2 regions of the Pantoea sp. YU22 genome follow, and region 1 is predicted to be linked to the other one. Evidence: predicted binding sites of a transcription regulator. Region 1 holds the regulator's gene; the other holds the start of a gene.
The links. The regulator PhoB, encoded in region 1, activates phosphate uptake and scavenging genes when phosphate is short. The targets are predictions, from matches to a motif close to CTGTCATAAAACTGNCNNAT.
Positions count from the first base shown of each region.

Region 2: a site for PhoB is predicted at 1,650-1,669, ahead of ugpB (sn-glycerol-3-phosphate ABC transporter substrate-binding protein UgpB). Genes of this name have one in related genera too.

Region 1 covers NZ_RYDU01000003.1:155,672-163,116, reverse strand. Annotated here, with positions in the region: gene proY (proline-specific permease ProY) at 1-119, opposite strand, end outside; gene brnQ (branched-chain amino acid transporter carrier protein BrnQ) at 187-1,506, opposite strand; gene EKL29_RS07405 (cobalamin-independent methionine synthase II family protein) at 1,908-3,011, opposite strand; gene EKL29_RS07400 (PstS family phosphate ABC transporter substrate-binding protein) at 3,175-4,107, opposite strand; gene phoR (phosphate regulon sensor histidine kinase PhoR) at 4,126-5,439, opposite strand; gene phoB (phosphate response regulator transcription factor PhoB) at 5,454-6,143, opposite strand; gene sbcD (exonuclease subunit SbcD) at 6,339-7,445, shown strand, end outside.
Region 2 covers NZ_RYDU01000007.1:87,423-94,867, reverse strand. Annotated here, with positions in the region: gene livG (high-affinity branched-chain amino acid ABC transporter ATP-binding protein LivG) at 1-751, shown strand, start outside; gene livF (high-affinity branched-chain amino acid ABC transporter ATP-binding protein LivF) at 753-1,466, shown strand; gene ugpB (sn-glycerol-3-phosphate ABC transporter substrate-binding protein UgpB) at 1,741-3,057, shown strand; gene ugpA (sn-glycerol-3-phosphate ABC transporter permease UgpA) at 3,120-4,007, shown strand; gene ugpE (sn-glycerol-3-phosphate ABC transporter permease UgpE) at 4,004-4,849, shown strand; gene EKL29_RS12180 (sn-glycerol-3-phosphate import ATP-binding protein UgpC) at 4,852-5,925, shown strand; gene ugpQ (glycerophosphodiester phosphodiesterase) at 5,922-6,665, shown strand; gene EKL29_RS12170 (DUF2756 domain-containing protein) at 6,662-6,940, opposite strand; gene ggt (gamma-glutamyltransferase) at 7,130-7,445, shown strand, end outside.

The DNA of each region.
Region 1 (7,445 bases):
GCCATTTTGATGGCATCCGCCGACCCGTAGAACAGTCCGGTGCCAATCGCCGATCCCAGCGCCATAAAACGGATGTGGCGCGTGCTCAGTCCGCGTTTGAGCTTATTGGTTTCTTGCATAACAACCTGTACCTGTGAAAAGAAAAACCACGGGCAAGCCCGTGGTCGGAGAAAACAGCTGTGGCGGTTACGAGTGAACGCTAACCTGCTCGCGTCCTTTCACGCGATCCACAATCGCCGCGATCAGCAGCATCACCAGCGCGGGCGGCAACCAGGCGAGTCCCTGGTCCGCCAGCGGCAGCTGCTGGCAGAACGCGGGCAGCATATCTTTAAAGCTGGTGGTTTTCACCCCGTCGATGATGCCGAAGATCAGGCTGACCAGCATGGTCGGCGCAATCAGGCGGCTGCTCTTGTTCCACCAGTTAAGGGTGAAACTCAGCACAACCAGCACAATACAGGGCGGATAGATCGCCGTCAGCACGGGAATCGAAATCTGAATCAGATGGCTCAGGCCGAGGTTTGACACCACCATCGAGAACAGACCCAGAATAAAGACCAGTGCTTTATACGACAACGGCAGGTGTTGCGCAAAAAATTCCGCACAGGCACAGGTCAGGCCGACCGCCGTCACCATGCAGGCGACGAAAATCAGCGCCGCAAGGAAGAAGCTGCCCATGCCGCCGAAGGTCTGCTGTACATAAGCGTGCAGGATTGCCGCGCCGTTCGCGCTCTGTGCCACCAGCGCGCCGCTGCCGTTGCCGAGCTTAAACAGGCTGAGGTAGACCAGCGTCAGGCCGACGCCCGCGATAAGTCCCGCCATCACCGTGTAACGCGTCAGCAGGCTGGCGCTCTCAACGCCGCGCGAACGCGCCGCATTAACGATAACGATGCCGAATACCAGCGCGCCAAGGGTATCCATAGTGAGATAACCGTTAACGAAGCCGCTGGAGAAGGCGGCGCGCTGATAATCTTCGGTGGCAGGCGCGATGGTACCCGCCGGCCAGATCAGCGCCGCAACGCCGAGCACCGTCAGCGCCACGATTTTCAGCGGCGCCAGGAAGTGGCCCACGGTATCCAGCAGCTTGCCCGGATAGAGCGAAATGGCGATCACCAGCGCAAAGTAGATAAGGCTGTAAATGAACAGCGGCAGTGCGCCGTCGCCGGTCAGCGGAGCGATGCCCACTTCAAATGAGACGGTCGCAGTACGCGGCGTGGCGAACAGCGGGCCGACCGCCAGATAGCAGACGGTCGCCAGCAGCAGGCCTGCGGCCTTGCCGATAGGCGAACTGAGCGCGTCAATGCCGCCGCCGACGCGCGCGAGCGCGATAACGGTTATAACCGGCAGGCCAACAGCGGTGAGCAGGAAACCAAGGGCGGCGGTCCAGACGTGTTCGCCTGACTGAATACCGACCATCGGCGGGAAAATAATGTTACCCGCGCCAACAAACAGGGCGAACGTCATGAAGCCCAGCGCGAGGATATCCTTCGAGGTTAAGCGGTGTGTCATACAACTGTATAGCCTGTTACGAGTGTTGCGGTGGAAGTTGGGTTTCTGTTGTCCCCAAACCGCGCAATGACAACGATTTAGCACACGATGCCAGAGCATTGTGCTTGCTGTAATCGAATCGCGCAGGTGATTTAAGCTGCTTTTGTTCTGTTCACAAGGGGGATGATGCGACAACGGCCGTTAGTAGAACGTTTATAGCGGAGAAAGGCAATACGGGATCGGAAAACCGGAAGGTTATGGCGGAAAACAGAGGAAAAGCAGTGAAAACAGCGGTTATATCACCACAGGGCATCAGATGATGTGCTTATTTTTACCGCAGCGCGTGGGAAATTTCAGCATTGACGCCCGTTGCTATGCACAAAAGGCGCGTATTACGCGCCTGTTTGCACAATTTTACAGCGTTACCACACCTGACCGGCGATATCGACCACCAGGCGGATCTTCGCCCACTGCTGCTCTTCGCTCAGGCTGTTGCCCTCTTCGGTCGAGGCGAAGCCGCATTGCGGGCTAAGGCAGATCTGGTCAAGGCTGACGAATTTCGCTGCTTCCTGCAGACGCGCTTTCACCTGCGCCGGATCTTCCAGCTCGCCGTTTTTGGTGGTCACCAGACCCAGCACCACTTTCTGATGGCCCGGTTTGATAAAGCGCAGTGGCTCAAAGCCGCCGGAGCGCTCGTTATCATACTCCAGGAAGAAAGCGTCGATGTTCACGCCGCCGAACAGGATCTCCGCTACTGGCTCATAGCCGCCTTCGGAAATCCAGGTGGAGCGGAAGTTGCCGCGACAGACATGCAGACCCACGGTCAGATCGGCAGGCTTGCCCTCCAGCGCCTTGTTAAGCACGCGGGCATAAGTATGCGCCAGCTGCTCAGGATCGTCGCCGCGCTCGCGGATCTGACGCTTCTGATCTTCCGAGCAGAGATAGGCCCAGACGGTATCATCCAGCTGCAGATAGCGGCAGCCCGCATCGTAAAAGGCTTTAATCGCTGTTTTATAGGTTTCGGCCAGATCGTCAAAGTAGTCCGCCAGATCGGGATAAACGGTCTCGTCGATCACCTTGCGGCCGCCGCGGAAGTGCAGCACGCTCGGGCTGGGAATGGTCATCTTCGGCACTGCATTGCCTGCGATACTTTGCAGGAACCGGAAATGCTGCAGCATCGGGTGATCGCGAAAGCCCAGCTTGCCCACAACGCGCACGCCGTGTGCTTTGGTCTGCACGCCGTTAAACTGAATGCCCTGCTCAGCTTCGAACAGCTCAACGCCCTCCAGCCCGCCGAAAAAGTCGAAGTGCCACCAGGCGCGGCGGAATTCGCCGTCGGTCACCACCTGCAAACCGTTGGCGATCTGCTTGCTGACGACGTCGCGAATCGCTTCATCTTCGACACGGGTCAGCTCGGTTTTATCGATCTGCCCAGCGGCATATTGCTCGCGCGCATTTTTAATCGCGGCGGGACGCAGGAAGCTGCCGACGGTATCGGCGCGGAAGGGGGCGGTCTGTACGGTCATCTTCACTCCTGACACCCTGACCGTTAATTACGGCAGGGAATAATTTCGCTAAGTTATGTGCAGCCATCTGGATGGCTAAACGTCTGGAAACAGAGTGACATGAGCGCGGTTCATCTGCAACAGAAGAAATTTCAGCTGTGATGAAAAAAATTCATGTTAGCGTTCACTGCGCTTCAATCGCCGCCAGCGCCTGCGCGCGCTGCGCCGCCGATAACGGCAGATAGCCTGCCTCGCTGACTCGCTGCTGCCCCTGCGGCGAGAGCACCTGATGTAAAAAGGCATTTACCAGCGGCGGCAGTGGTTTGCCAGGGGGTTTATTAACGTAGATATAGAGCGGGCGCGCCCAGGGATAACGCCCGCTGCGGATAGAGTCGGCGTCCGGTGCGACCGCCGCGCCCTGCGCATCGACTACAGCGAGCATCTTCACACCGCTGAGATGAAAGCCGAAGCTGGCGTAGCCGATGCTGCGCGGATTAGCGGCGACCGCCTGTACCACGGCCGCTGAGCCGGGAAACTCCGCCACGTCAGAACGAAAATCGCCGTTGCACAGCGCCTGCTGTTTAAAGAAACCCCAGGTCCCCGAGGCGGAATTGCGCCCGTAGCGCTGGATCGGTCGGCGCGCCCAGTCGGGCTGGCGCTCGCCCATATCGCCCCAGCGCGTTGGCACCTGAGTCGCACCGCACAGGCGCGTCACGGAAAAAATAGCGTCCAGCTGGCGCATATCGATCTGCGTCAGCGGGTTGCGCTGATTGACCACCACCACCAGCGCGTCGAGCGCCACCGGTACGGCGAGAGGCGCATAGCCATAGCGCGCCTGAAAGGTTTGTCGCTCTTCCGCCTGCATGGGACGGCTCATCGGGCCTAGCTGCGCGGCGCCTGCCGCCAGCGCGGTCGGCGCGGTGGAAGAGCCAGAGGCCTGCACCTGCAAATTCACGCCCGGCGCCAGCGCGCTGAAATCCTCGCTCCATAGCATCATCAGCGTGCCCAGCGTGTCTGATCCGACGCTGCTGAGGTTGCCGGTCAGCATTTCGGGCTGCGGCGCCGCCAGCGTCATCGCGGGCATAAAAAGTGAAAGCAACAGCAGCAAGGCGCGCATGAAAGATTCCATTAACGGTTAATGGACGGCATTCTCCTGCAATCCCGCGCTGACGATCAACCTCGACGGCAGCGTAAAGGTAAAACAGGTCTCTTTATCGGGAATGCTGGTGATCTCCAGCCGCGCGTTATGGTGGCTGAGGGCGTGCTTAACGATCGCCAGTCCCAGCCCGCTGCCGCCGGTTGCGCGCGAGCGCGCCTTATCTACGCGGTAGAAGCGCTCCGTCAGGCGCGGCAGATGTTCAGCCGGAATACCAGGCCCGTTGTCGCATACCTTAAACTGCGCGCCCTGCCGGTTGCGCAGCCAGCTGATGTCGATACGGGTGCCTTCCGGCGTATGGTTCACCGCGTTATAGACCAGGTTAGAGATGGCGCTGCGCAGCTGATCGTCATCGCCGAGCACCTTGAGATGCGGGTCGGTATGAAAATGGATCTCGTGGCGGCCGCTGCTCAGCGTCTCCGCTTCGCGCTGCAGCAGATGCAGCATCATCGGCACGTCTACCGTCTCTTTCATATCGATCGCTGGCGCGGCCTCGATACGCGACAGCGTCAGCAGCTGGCGCACCAGGCTGTCCATCCGGCGCGTCTGCTCCTGCATAGTCTGCAGCGCCTTGCCGCGCGAGCGCTCGTTCATTACCGAGTCGTTCATCATCTCCAGATAGCCCTGCAGCACCGTAAGCGGCGTGCGCAGCTCGTGGCTGACGTTGGCGAAAAAGTTGCGGCGCGCGCCCTCCAGCTGGTGCATCTGCGTGACGTCGCGCGCCACCATCAGCCACTGCCCTTCGCTATAGGGCATAACGCGGAACTCCATATGGTGCTGGTTATTCAGGATTAAGGTGAGCGGCTTATTGAAATCGCGCTGGCGGATGTAGCGGGAGAATTCGGGATAGCGCAGCAGGTTAAGGATGTTCTGCCCGTTATCTTCCGGCCAGCGCAAGCCAAGATGCTGCTGCGCCAGCCCGTTGCACCAGAAAATGGTGCCCTCTTCCGTGGTCAGCACCACCGCGTCGGGCAGCGTCTCGGCGCCGCTGCGAAAGCGCTTAATCAGATTGCCCAGCTCGCGCCGCCGCCGCCGGTTGCGCAGCTGCATCTGATAAAGGCCGTAAAACAGCGGCTCCCAGCTCGCCTGGCCCGTTGGGGGCGTCATGGTGCGATCCACCCACAGCCAGTGCGACAGGCGCATCAGATTGTGAAAGTGCCACAGCAGCACCGCCAGGGCGCTAATCAGCAGTAGCCAGGGCAGATAACCGAAAATCAGCCCGATAATCAGCGCGGGCAGAGACGCCAGCGCCAGCTCAGAGAGCAATCTCTTCCAGGAGAGTCGTTCCAGCACGGTTAAGACTCCGTTTAGTAGCGGGCGGAGAAACGATACCCCGTACCGCGAACGGTTTGAACCATGCGGTCATGGCCGGAAACTTCCAGCGCCTTACGTAAGCGGCGGATGTGCACGTCAACGGTGCGATCCTCCACGTACACATTGGTGCCCCAGACGTGGTTCAGCAGCTGTTCGCGGCTGTAGACGCGCTCTGGATGCGTCATAAAGAAGTGCAGCAGTTTATATTCGGTCGGCCCCATTTCCAGCGGCGTCGACTCCGACATCACGCGGTGCGACGAAGGGTCCAGACTCAGGCCCTGCATCTCGATCACCTCTTCCACCGCCATCGGCGAAATGCGGCGCATTACCGCCTTGATACGCGCCATCAGCTCTTTCGGCGAGAAAGGCTTGGTGATATAGTCGTCCGCGCCCACTTCCAGACCGCGCACGCGATCTTCCTCTTCGCCGCGCGCCGTCAGCATCATCACCGGAATATCGCGGGTCAGCGCTTCGCGCTTCAGATGTTTAATAAACTGAATACCGCTGCCGCCCGGCAACATCCAGTCCAGCAGAATTAAATCTGGCCAGGGCTCAATCAGTTTCCCTACCGCGCTGTCATAATCCTCGGCCTCGATGGGCTGGTAGTCGTTCTGCTCCAGAACGAAGCACAACATTTCACGGATAGGGGCTTCATCTTCCACAACCAAAATGCGCTTAGCCATTGTAACTCCTGCTGATGTGACCGCTGTCACCGTTATATGCGGCGCCATTATGCGTCAGATTTATGACACTTTTATGAAAAACATAGCCGCTTAATCAGCGCTTTAACACTGCTTTATGACAGCCGGCGCGGCTTTTTTCGCTTTTGCGCCATAGCCGGTATAATCGTCCGGCAAACCGTTACGGCAGGGAGTTTTATGCGCATCATTCACACCGCGGACTGGCACCTCGGTCAGTTTTTCTATAACAAGAGCCGGGCGGCTGAGCACCAGGCTTTTCTGGACTGGCTGCTGGCGCGCATTGAAGAGCATCAGGTCGATGCGCTGATCGTCGCAGGCGATCTCTTTGATAGCGGCACGCCGCCAAGCTACGCGCGTGAACTTTTTAACCGTTTCGTGGTGGCGCTGCAGCCCACCGGCTGCCAGCTGGTGGTGCTGGCGGGCAACCATGACTCGGTCGCCACGCTCAACGAGTCGCGCGCGCTGCTCGCCTGTCTTAATACCCAGGTGATCACCACGCCGCAGGCGGATCATAACCTGCTGCTGCTGCGGGATCGCGCCGGCGAGCCGGGCGCGCTCCTGTGCGCCATTCCCTATCTGCGTCCGCGCGATATTATGCGCAGCCGGCCGGGCCAGTCGGGGCGCGAGAAGCAGCTCAGCCTGCTGGAAGCGATAGCCGCGCATTATCAGCGCAGCGTCGACGCGGCGCGCGCGCATCCGCTGACGCTGCCGGTGATCGCCACCGGCCACCTCACCACCGTCGGCGTCAGCAAAAGCGACTCAGTGCGCGATATCTATATCGGCACGCTCGACGCCTTTCCCGCGTCAGCTTTTCCCGACGTCGATTACGTGGCGCTCGGCCATATCCATCGCGCCCAGCGCGTCGCCAACAGCGATCATATCCGCTACAGCGGCTCGCCTCTACCGCTCAGCTTCGACGAGCTCGGCAGCGAAAAGAGCGTGTTTTTAGTGGAGCTGGGTAACGCAGGCTTACAAAACGTCACAGCGCTGCCGGTACCGCCGTTCCAGCCGATGAAAATGCTGAAAGGCTCGCTGGCGCAGATCGAAGCCCAGCTGGCACCTTTCGCCGCCCATGAAGGCGAGAAGCCGGTATGGCTCGATATTGAGGTCACCACCGAGGAGTTTCTCAGCGATCTGCAGCGCCGCATCGAAGCGCTGACCGCTGAGCTGCCGGTCGAAGTTTTGCTGCTGCGCCGCAGCCGCGAACAGCGTCAGCACAGCCTGGCGCAGCTGAAAAACGAAACCCTGAGCGAGCTAAAGGTAGAAGAGGTCTTCGCCCGCCGC
Region 2 (7,445 bases), on a different contig from region 1:
AGCCGTTGAGGGTCTGATGATGCGCTTCGGCGGCCTGCTGGCGGTCAATAACGTGGCGCTGGAGCTGCGCCCGCAGGAGATCGTCTCGCTGATCGGCCCGAACGGCGCGGGCAAGACCACCGTTTTCAACTGCCTGACCGGCTACTACAAGCCGACCGGCGGCACCATTAAGCTGCGCGAGCAGCATCTGGAAGGCCTGCCCGGCCAGAAGATCGCCCGGATGGGCGTGGTGCGCACTTTTCAGCACGTTCGCCTGTTCCGTGAGATGACGGTTATTGAGAACCTGCTGGTGGCGCAGCATCAGCATCTGAAAAGCGGCCTCTTTTCCGGCTTATTAAAAACGCCTGCGTTTCGTCGCGGCGAGAGCGAAGCGCTGGATCGCGCCGCCACCTGGCTGGAGCGCATCGGGCTGCTCGATCTCGCTAACCGCCAGGCGGGCAATCTGGCTTACGGCCAGCAGCGCCGTCTGGAGATTGCGCGCTGCATGGTGACGCGCCCGGAGATCCTGATGCTGGACGAACCGGCGGCCGGGCTGAACCCGAAAGAGACGCACGAGCTGGATGAGCTGATTGCTGAACTGCGCGGCGAGCACAAAGTTTCCGTGCTGCTGATTGAACACGATATGAAGCTGGTGATGGGTATTTCCGACCGTATCTATGTGGTGAACCAGGGTACGCCGCTGGCCAACGGCACGCCGGAAGAGGTGCGCAACAATCCGGATGTGATCCGAGCCTATTTAGGAGAGGCGTAACATGGCAAACCCGATGTTATCCGTTAATAACGTCAGCGCGCACTACGGCAAGATCCAGGCGCTGCATAACGTCAGTCTGCATATCAGCCAGGGGGAAATTGTCACCCTGATCGGCGCCAACGGCGCGGGAAAAACCACGCTGCTCGGCACGCTGTGCGGCGAGCCACGCGCCACGCAGGGCACGATTACCTTTGACGGCAAAGTGATTACCGACTGGCAAACCGCGCGCATCATGCGCGAGGCGATCGCTATCGTGCCGGAAGGACGCCGGGTGTTCTCGCGCATGACGGTGGAAGAGAACCTGGCGATGGGCGGTTTCTTTGCCAGCCGCCGGGATTATCAGACGCGCATCGCGCGCGTCTATGAACTCTTCCCACGCCTGGCGGAGCGTAAAATCCAGCGTGCGGGCACCATGTCCGGCGGCGAGCAGCAGATGCTGGCGATCGGCCGCGCGCTGATGAGCCAGCCGCGTCTGCTGCTGCTGGATGAGCCTTCGCTAGGACTGGCACCGATTATTATCCAGCAGATCTTCGACACCATCGAACAGCTGCGCAAAGAGGGGATGACTATCTTCCTGGTGGAGCAGAACGCCAATCAGGCGCTGAAGCTGGCGGATCGCGGCTATGTGCTGGAAAACGGCCATGTGGTGCTGGAAGATACCGGGGAAGCCCTGCTCTCCAACGAAGCCGTCCGCAGCGCCTATTTAGGCGCCTAGGGCTGGCTGGCTTGCCAGATTGCGGTTGGGCAGCGCTCGTCATCCTCGCGTACTGCATGTACGCTCCGGTGACTGTGCCCTGGCCGTCCGTAATCTGGCTGCGTCGCCAATGGCCTGCGGCTGTAGTCTGTTAAAAAGGTCAGCTAAACCCTTTCATCTTGCCGTCATACGGCTGTCATTTATCTGTTATTAATCCGTCATTTCCCCGTGTCATGTTACACCGCGAACAAAAAATGCGTGATATCGCGCGTACCTACCTGCACAGGAAAATTCTATGTCCGTGTTTACTTTTCGTCGTAGCCTGATGAGTGCGGTTCTGGGCCTGGCTATCAGCGGCAATGCGCTGGCCGCCACTGAGATTCCTTTCTGGCATTCTATGGAGGGCGAGTTAGGCAAAGAAGTCGACTCTCTGGCGCAACGTTTTAACCAGGCGCATCCCGACTATAAAATTGTTCCAACCTACAAAGGTAACTACGAGCAGAGCCTCGCGGCAGGCATCGCAGCGGTACGTTCCGGCAAAGCGCCAGCCATTTTGCAGGTTTACGAAGTCGGCACCGCAACCATGATGGCCTCGAAGGCGATCGTGCCGGTGCATCAGGTTTTCCAGGACGCGGGCATCCCCTTTGACGAAAAACAGTTCGTGCCGACCGTGGCGGGCTACTACAGCGATGCCAGCGGCCATCTGATTTCTCAGCCGTTCAACAGCTCCACGCCGGTGCTCTACTACAACAAGGACGCCTTTAAAAAAGCGGGCCTGAACCCCGACCAGCCGCCGAAAACCTGGCAGGAGCTGGCGAAAGATGCCGACGCGCTGCGTAAAGCGGGCCTGACCTGCGGCTACGCCAGCGGCTGGCAGGGCTGGATCCAGATCGAAAACTTCAGCGCCTGGCACGCCTTGCCGGTCGCCAGCAAAAACAACGGCTTCGACGGCACCGATGCGGTGCTGGAATTCAACAAGCCGGTGCAGGTACGCCATATCCAGATGCTGGAGGATATGAACAAGAAAGGCGACTTCACCTACTTTGGCCGTAAAGACGAGTCCACCGCCAAGTTCTATAACGGCGACTGCGGTATTACTACCGCCTCCTCTGGTTCGCTGGCGGATATCAAGCACTACGCCAAATTCAACTACGGCGTCGGCATGATGCCGTATGACGAAACCGTGCCGAACGCGCCGCAGAACGCCATTATCGGCGGGGCCAGCCTGTGGGTGATGAAGGGCAAAAACGCCGATACCTATAAGGGCGTCGCGGAGTTTATGCAGTTCCTCGCGCAGCCGGAAATCGCTGCCGAATGGCACCAGAAAACCGGCTACCTGCCGATCACCACCGCGGCTTACGAGCTGAGCAAGCAGCAGGGCTTCTATGACAAGAACCCTGGCGCGGATATCGCGACGCGTCAGATGCTGAACAAAGATCCGCTGCCGTTCACTAAAGGCATGCGTCTGGGCAATATGCCGCAGATCCGCACCGTGGTTGACGAGGAGCTGGAAGGCGTCTGGACCGGCAAACAGTCGCCACAGGCTGCGCTGGATAACGCGGTGAAACGCGGCAACGAGCTGCTGCGCCGCTTTGAACAGCAAGTGAAGTAATTCCGTTCGGTAAAAGGGTCGGCGCGCGCCGACCCTGTTCTCTTTCTCAGACAGAGTACGCTATGTCTTCATCTCGCCCGGTGTTCCGCACCAGTCTGTTGCCCTATCTGCTGGTGCTGCCGCAGCTGCTGATTACCGCTATCTTTTTCCTCTGGCCCGCGGGCGAAGCCCTGTGGTATTCGCTGCAGAGCCTTGACCCGTTCGGCATCTCCAGCACCTTTGTCGGCTTCGAAAACTTCAGGCGTCTGTTTCAGGACAGCTACTACCTCGACGCCTTCTGGACCACTATCGTCTTTAGCACCCTGGTGACGGTATGCGGCATGGTGCTGTCGCTGCTGCTGGCGGCGCTGGTGGATTACGTTATTCGGCTGCGCAAACTCTACCAGACGCTGCTGCTGCTGCCTTACGCGGTGGCGCCCGTGGTCGCGGCGGTGCTGTGGATGTTTCTGTTCAATCCCGGCCTCGGCCTGATTAGCCATCTCCTTAACCAGCTTGGCTACAACTGGAACTATGCCCAGAACAGCGGCCAGGCGATGTTCCTGATCGTGGTGGCCTCGATCTGGCAGCAGATGAGCTACAACTTTTTATTCTTTTTCGCGGCGCTGCAGTCGATTCCGAAATCGCTGGTGGAAGCCGCGGCGATCGACGGCGCCGGTCCGGTGCGGCGCTTCTTCAATCTGTCGCTGCCGCTGATTACGCCGGTCAGCTTTTTCCTGCTGGTGGTGAACCTGATCTACGCCTTCTTCGACACCTTCCCGGTTATTGACGCCGCGACCGGCGGCGGTCCGGTGCAGGCGACCACTACGCTTATCTACAAAATTTATCGTGAAGGTTTTACCGGGCTGGATCTCTCCTCTTCGGCGGCCCAGTCGGTAGTGCTGATGCTGCTGGTTATCGGCCTGACCGTTATTCAGTTCCGCTTCGTTGAGCGTAAGGTACAGTACCAATGATTGAAAACCGTCGCGGGCTGGATATCTTCAGCCACACGCTGCTGGTGCTGGGCGTGCTCACTATTCTGTTTCCGCTCTACGTCGCCTTTGTCGCCGCCACGCTGGATAACGAAGCGGTCTATCAGGTGCCGATGACGCTCATCCCGGGAACCCATCTGTGGGAGAACGTCTCGCGCATCTGGACGCAGGGCGTTAACGGCAGCGGCCCGGCTTTTAGCCTGATGCTGCTTAACAGCCTGATCATGGCGTTCGGCATCACCGTCGGCAAGATCACGGTGTCGATGCTCTCCGCTTTTGCACTGGTCTGGTTCCGCTTTCCGCTGCGCACGCTCTTTTTCTGGCTCATCTTTATCACGCTGATGCTGCCGGTCGAGGTGCGTATCTTTCCGACGGTACAGGTGATTTCCAACCTCAATATGCTCGACAGCTACAGCGGCCTGACGCTGCCGCTGATGGCGTCGGCCACGGCGACCTTCCTGTTCCGCCAGTTCTTTATGTCGCTGCCGGACGAGCTAATCGAGGCGGCGCGCATCGACGGTGCCAGCGCGATGCGCTTCTTCTGGGATATCGTGCTGCCGCTATCGAAAACTAACCTCGCGGCGCTTTTCGTTATCACCTTTATTTACGGCTGGAACCAGTATCTCTGGCCGCTGCTGATCGTCAACGACGCCTCGCTCAGCACCGCGGTAGCGGGGATCAAAAGCATGATCTCTACCAGCGGATCGCCGACGCAGTGGAACGAAGTCATGGCGGCAATGTTATTAACCCTGATCCCACCGGTGGTGGTGGTGCTGGTCATGCAGCGCGCGTTCGTGCGTGGCCTGGTCGAGAGTGAGAAATAAGCATGGCAGGCGTAACCCTTCAGGCGGTAACCAAGTCTTACGACGGCAAGAATCAAATCATTCAGCCGCTTAACGTCACCGTCAATGACGGCGAATTTATGGTGATGGTCGGTCCCTCCGGCTGCGGCAAATCGACGCTGCTGCGCATGGTGGCGGGGCTGGAGCGCGTCACCTCCGGCGATATCTATATCGACGACAAGCGCGTCACCCAGATGGAGCCGAAAGATCGCGGCATCGCCATGGTGTTCCAGAACTACGCGCTCTATCCGCATATGACGGTAGAAGAGAACATGGCCTATGGGCTGAAGATCCGTGGGATGAGCAAAGAGCATATCCGCCTGCGCGTGCTGGAGGCGGCGCGCAGTCTGGAGCTGGATCAGCTGCTGAGCCGCCGTCCGCGCGAGCTTTCCGGCGGACAGCGCCAGCGCGTGGCGATGGGACGCGCTATCGTGCGCGAGCCGTCGGTGTTTCTGTTCGACGAGCCGCTCTCCAACCTGGACGCGCGCCTGCGCGTTCAGATGCGGCTTGAGCTTCAGCAGCTGCATCGCCGTCTGCAAACCACCAGCCTCTATGTGACGCACGATCAGGTCGAGGCGATGACGCTGGCGCAGCGCGTGATGGTACTGAACAAAGGTTTTGTCGAGCAGATCGGCACGCCGGTAGACATTTATGAGCGTCCCGCCAGCCAGTTCGTCGCCTCGTTTATCGGCGCGCCGGCGATGAATCTGCTGGTCGGCCAGATTGGCAGCGACGGTACACGCTTCAATATCGATAACTCGCACTCCCTGCCGCTCGGCGACAGCAAAGCGAAGTGGGCTAATCGCGCCGTTACGCTCGGCATTCGTCCGGAGCATGTGCAGGTCAGCCCGCATGAGCGCGATGGCATTCCGCTGCGCGTAGAGACGCTGGAGCTGCTCGGCGCGGACAATCTGGCGCACGGGCGCATCGGCGAGACGCCGCTGGTGGTGCGTCTGCCGCACAGCGAGCGGCCGCAGGCGGGCAGCACGCTGTGGCTGCATCTGCCGTCGGATGCGTTACACTATTTCGATTCAACTACCGGAAAGCGTCTGGAATGAACACACACAGCTGGCCCTATCCTCATATCGTCGCCCATCGCGGCGGCGGCAAACTGGCCCCGGAAAATACCCTGGCGGCGATCGACGTCGGCGCGGAGCTGGGTCATACCATGATCGAGTTCGACGCTAAGCTGTCGCAGGATAAGCAGATTTTCCTGCTGCACGACGATACGCTCGATCGCACCAGCAACGGCTGGGGCGTAGCGGGCGATCTGCCGTGGGAAAAACTGGCGCAGCTCGACGCGGGCGGCTGGTTCGGCAAGGCGTTTGACGGGGAACCGCTGGCGCTGCTTCCCGACGTCGCGGCGCGCTGTCGGCAGCATGCCATGATGGCGAATATTGAAATTAAACCCACTACCGGCAGCGAAGCGGAAACCGGCCGCGCCATCGCCCATGCGGCGAAGCGTTTGTGGCAGGGGATGACTGCGCCGCTGCTGTCGTCGTTCTCTTATGAGGCGCTGGAGGCGGCAATGCAGGCGGAGCCCGACTTGCCGCGTGGCCTGCTGCTGGATGAGTGGGATGAGGAGTGGCAAATAAAAACCGCGGCGCTCGCCTGTGTCTCAATTCACCTTAACCATAAGCTGCTCGACGCAGAGCGCGTCTCGGCGCTGAAGGCCGCCGGTCTGCATATTCTGGTCTACACGGTGAACGATCCTGACCGGGCGCGTACGCTGCTGGAATGGGGCGTTGACGCCATCTGCACCGATCGCATCGACATCATCGGCCCCGACTTCCGTTAATTACGGTTCTGCTGCTGTCCCGGCTGCGCATTAATCACGCGCTGCTGGGCGCTGCTCCGCTGCTCCTGTAGTTTCCGCTGTATCTGCTGCGTCTGCTGCTGCTGATCCTGCTGCAGTTTGCCCTGCTGTTGCTGCTGCTGGATTTGCATCTGCGTCTGCATACGCTGCTGGCTCGGGTTGTAGCCCGGCTGATTAGGTTGATTAGTATTGTTCAGCATATTAGCCATACCGCTTAGCGGCAGCAGTGCGGCAAAAACGATTAACCATTTTTTCATGTAACTTCCTCCGTCAGGCGGCCTTAACGGCATCTGATCTGCCATGGCCGCAGCTATAAGTTTAGCAACCTCACAAACTTCTCTCCCAGGAACGCACCGAATTTGACTTAGATGTTATTTTTTAGTTGTTCTTGTAAAGACTTGCCTGCGTGATAACAAATGTAAATAACTGAAAAGGGTAGAGGGATGATGATGATGCGAGGAAATATACGCCAGCTTGGCTGGGCTGTGATGATGAGTTTAACGGTAGTCAGCGTCGCCGATGCCGCGCCTGCCAGTGCGCCGCCCGTCTCCTATGGCGTCGAGGATGATACCTTTCATCCGGTCAGAGCGCAGCACGGCATGGTCGCCTCGGTCGATGCGCTGGCGACGCAGGTGGGCGTGGATATCCTGCGGCAGGGCGGCAATGCGGTGGACGCCGCCGTCGCCGTTGGCTTCGCGCTGGCGGTTACCCACCCGCAGGCGGGTAATCTCGGCGGCGGCGGCTTTATGCTGCTGCGCACCG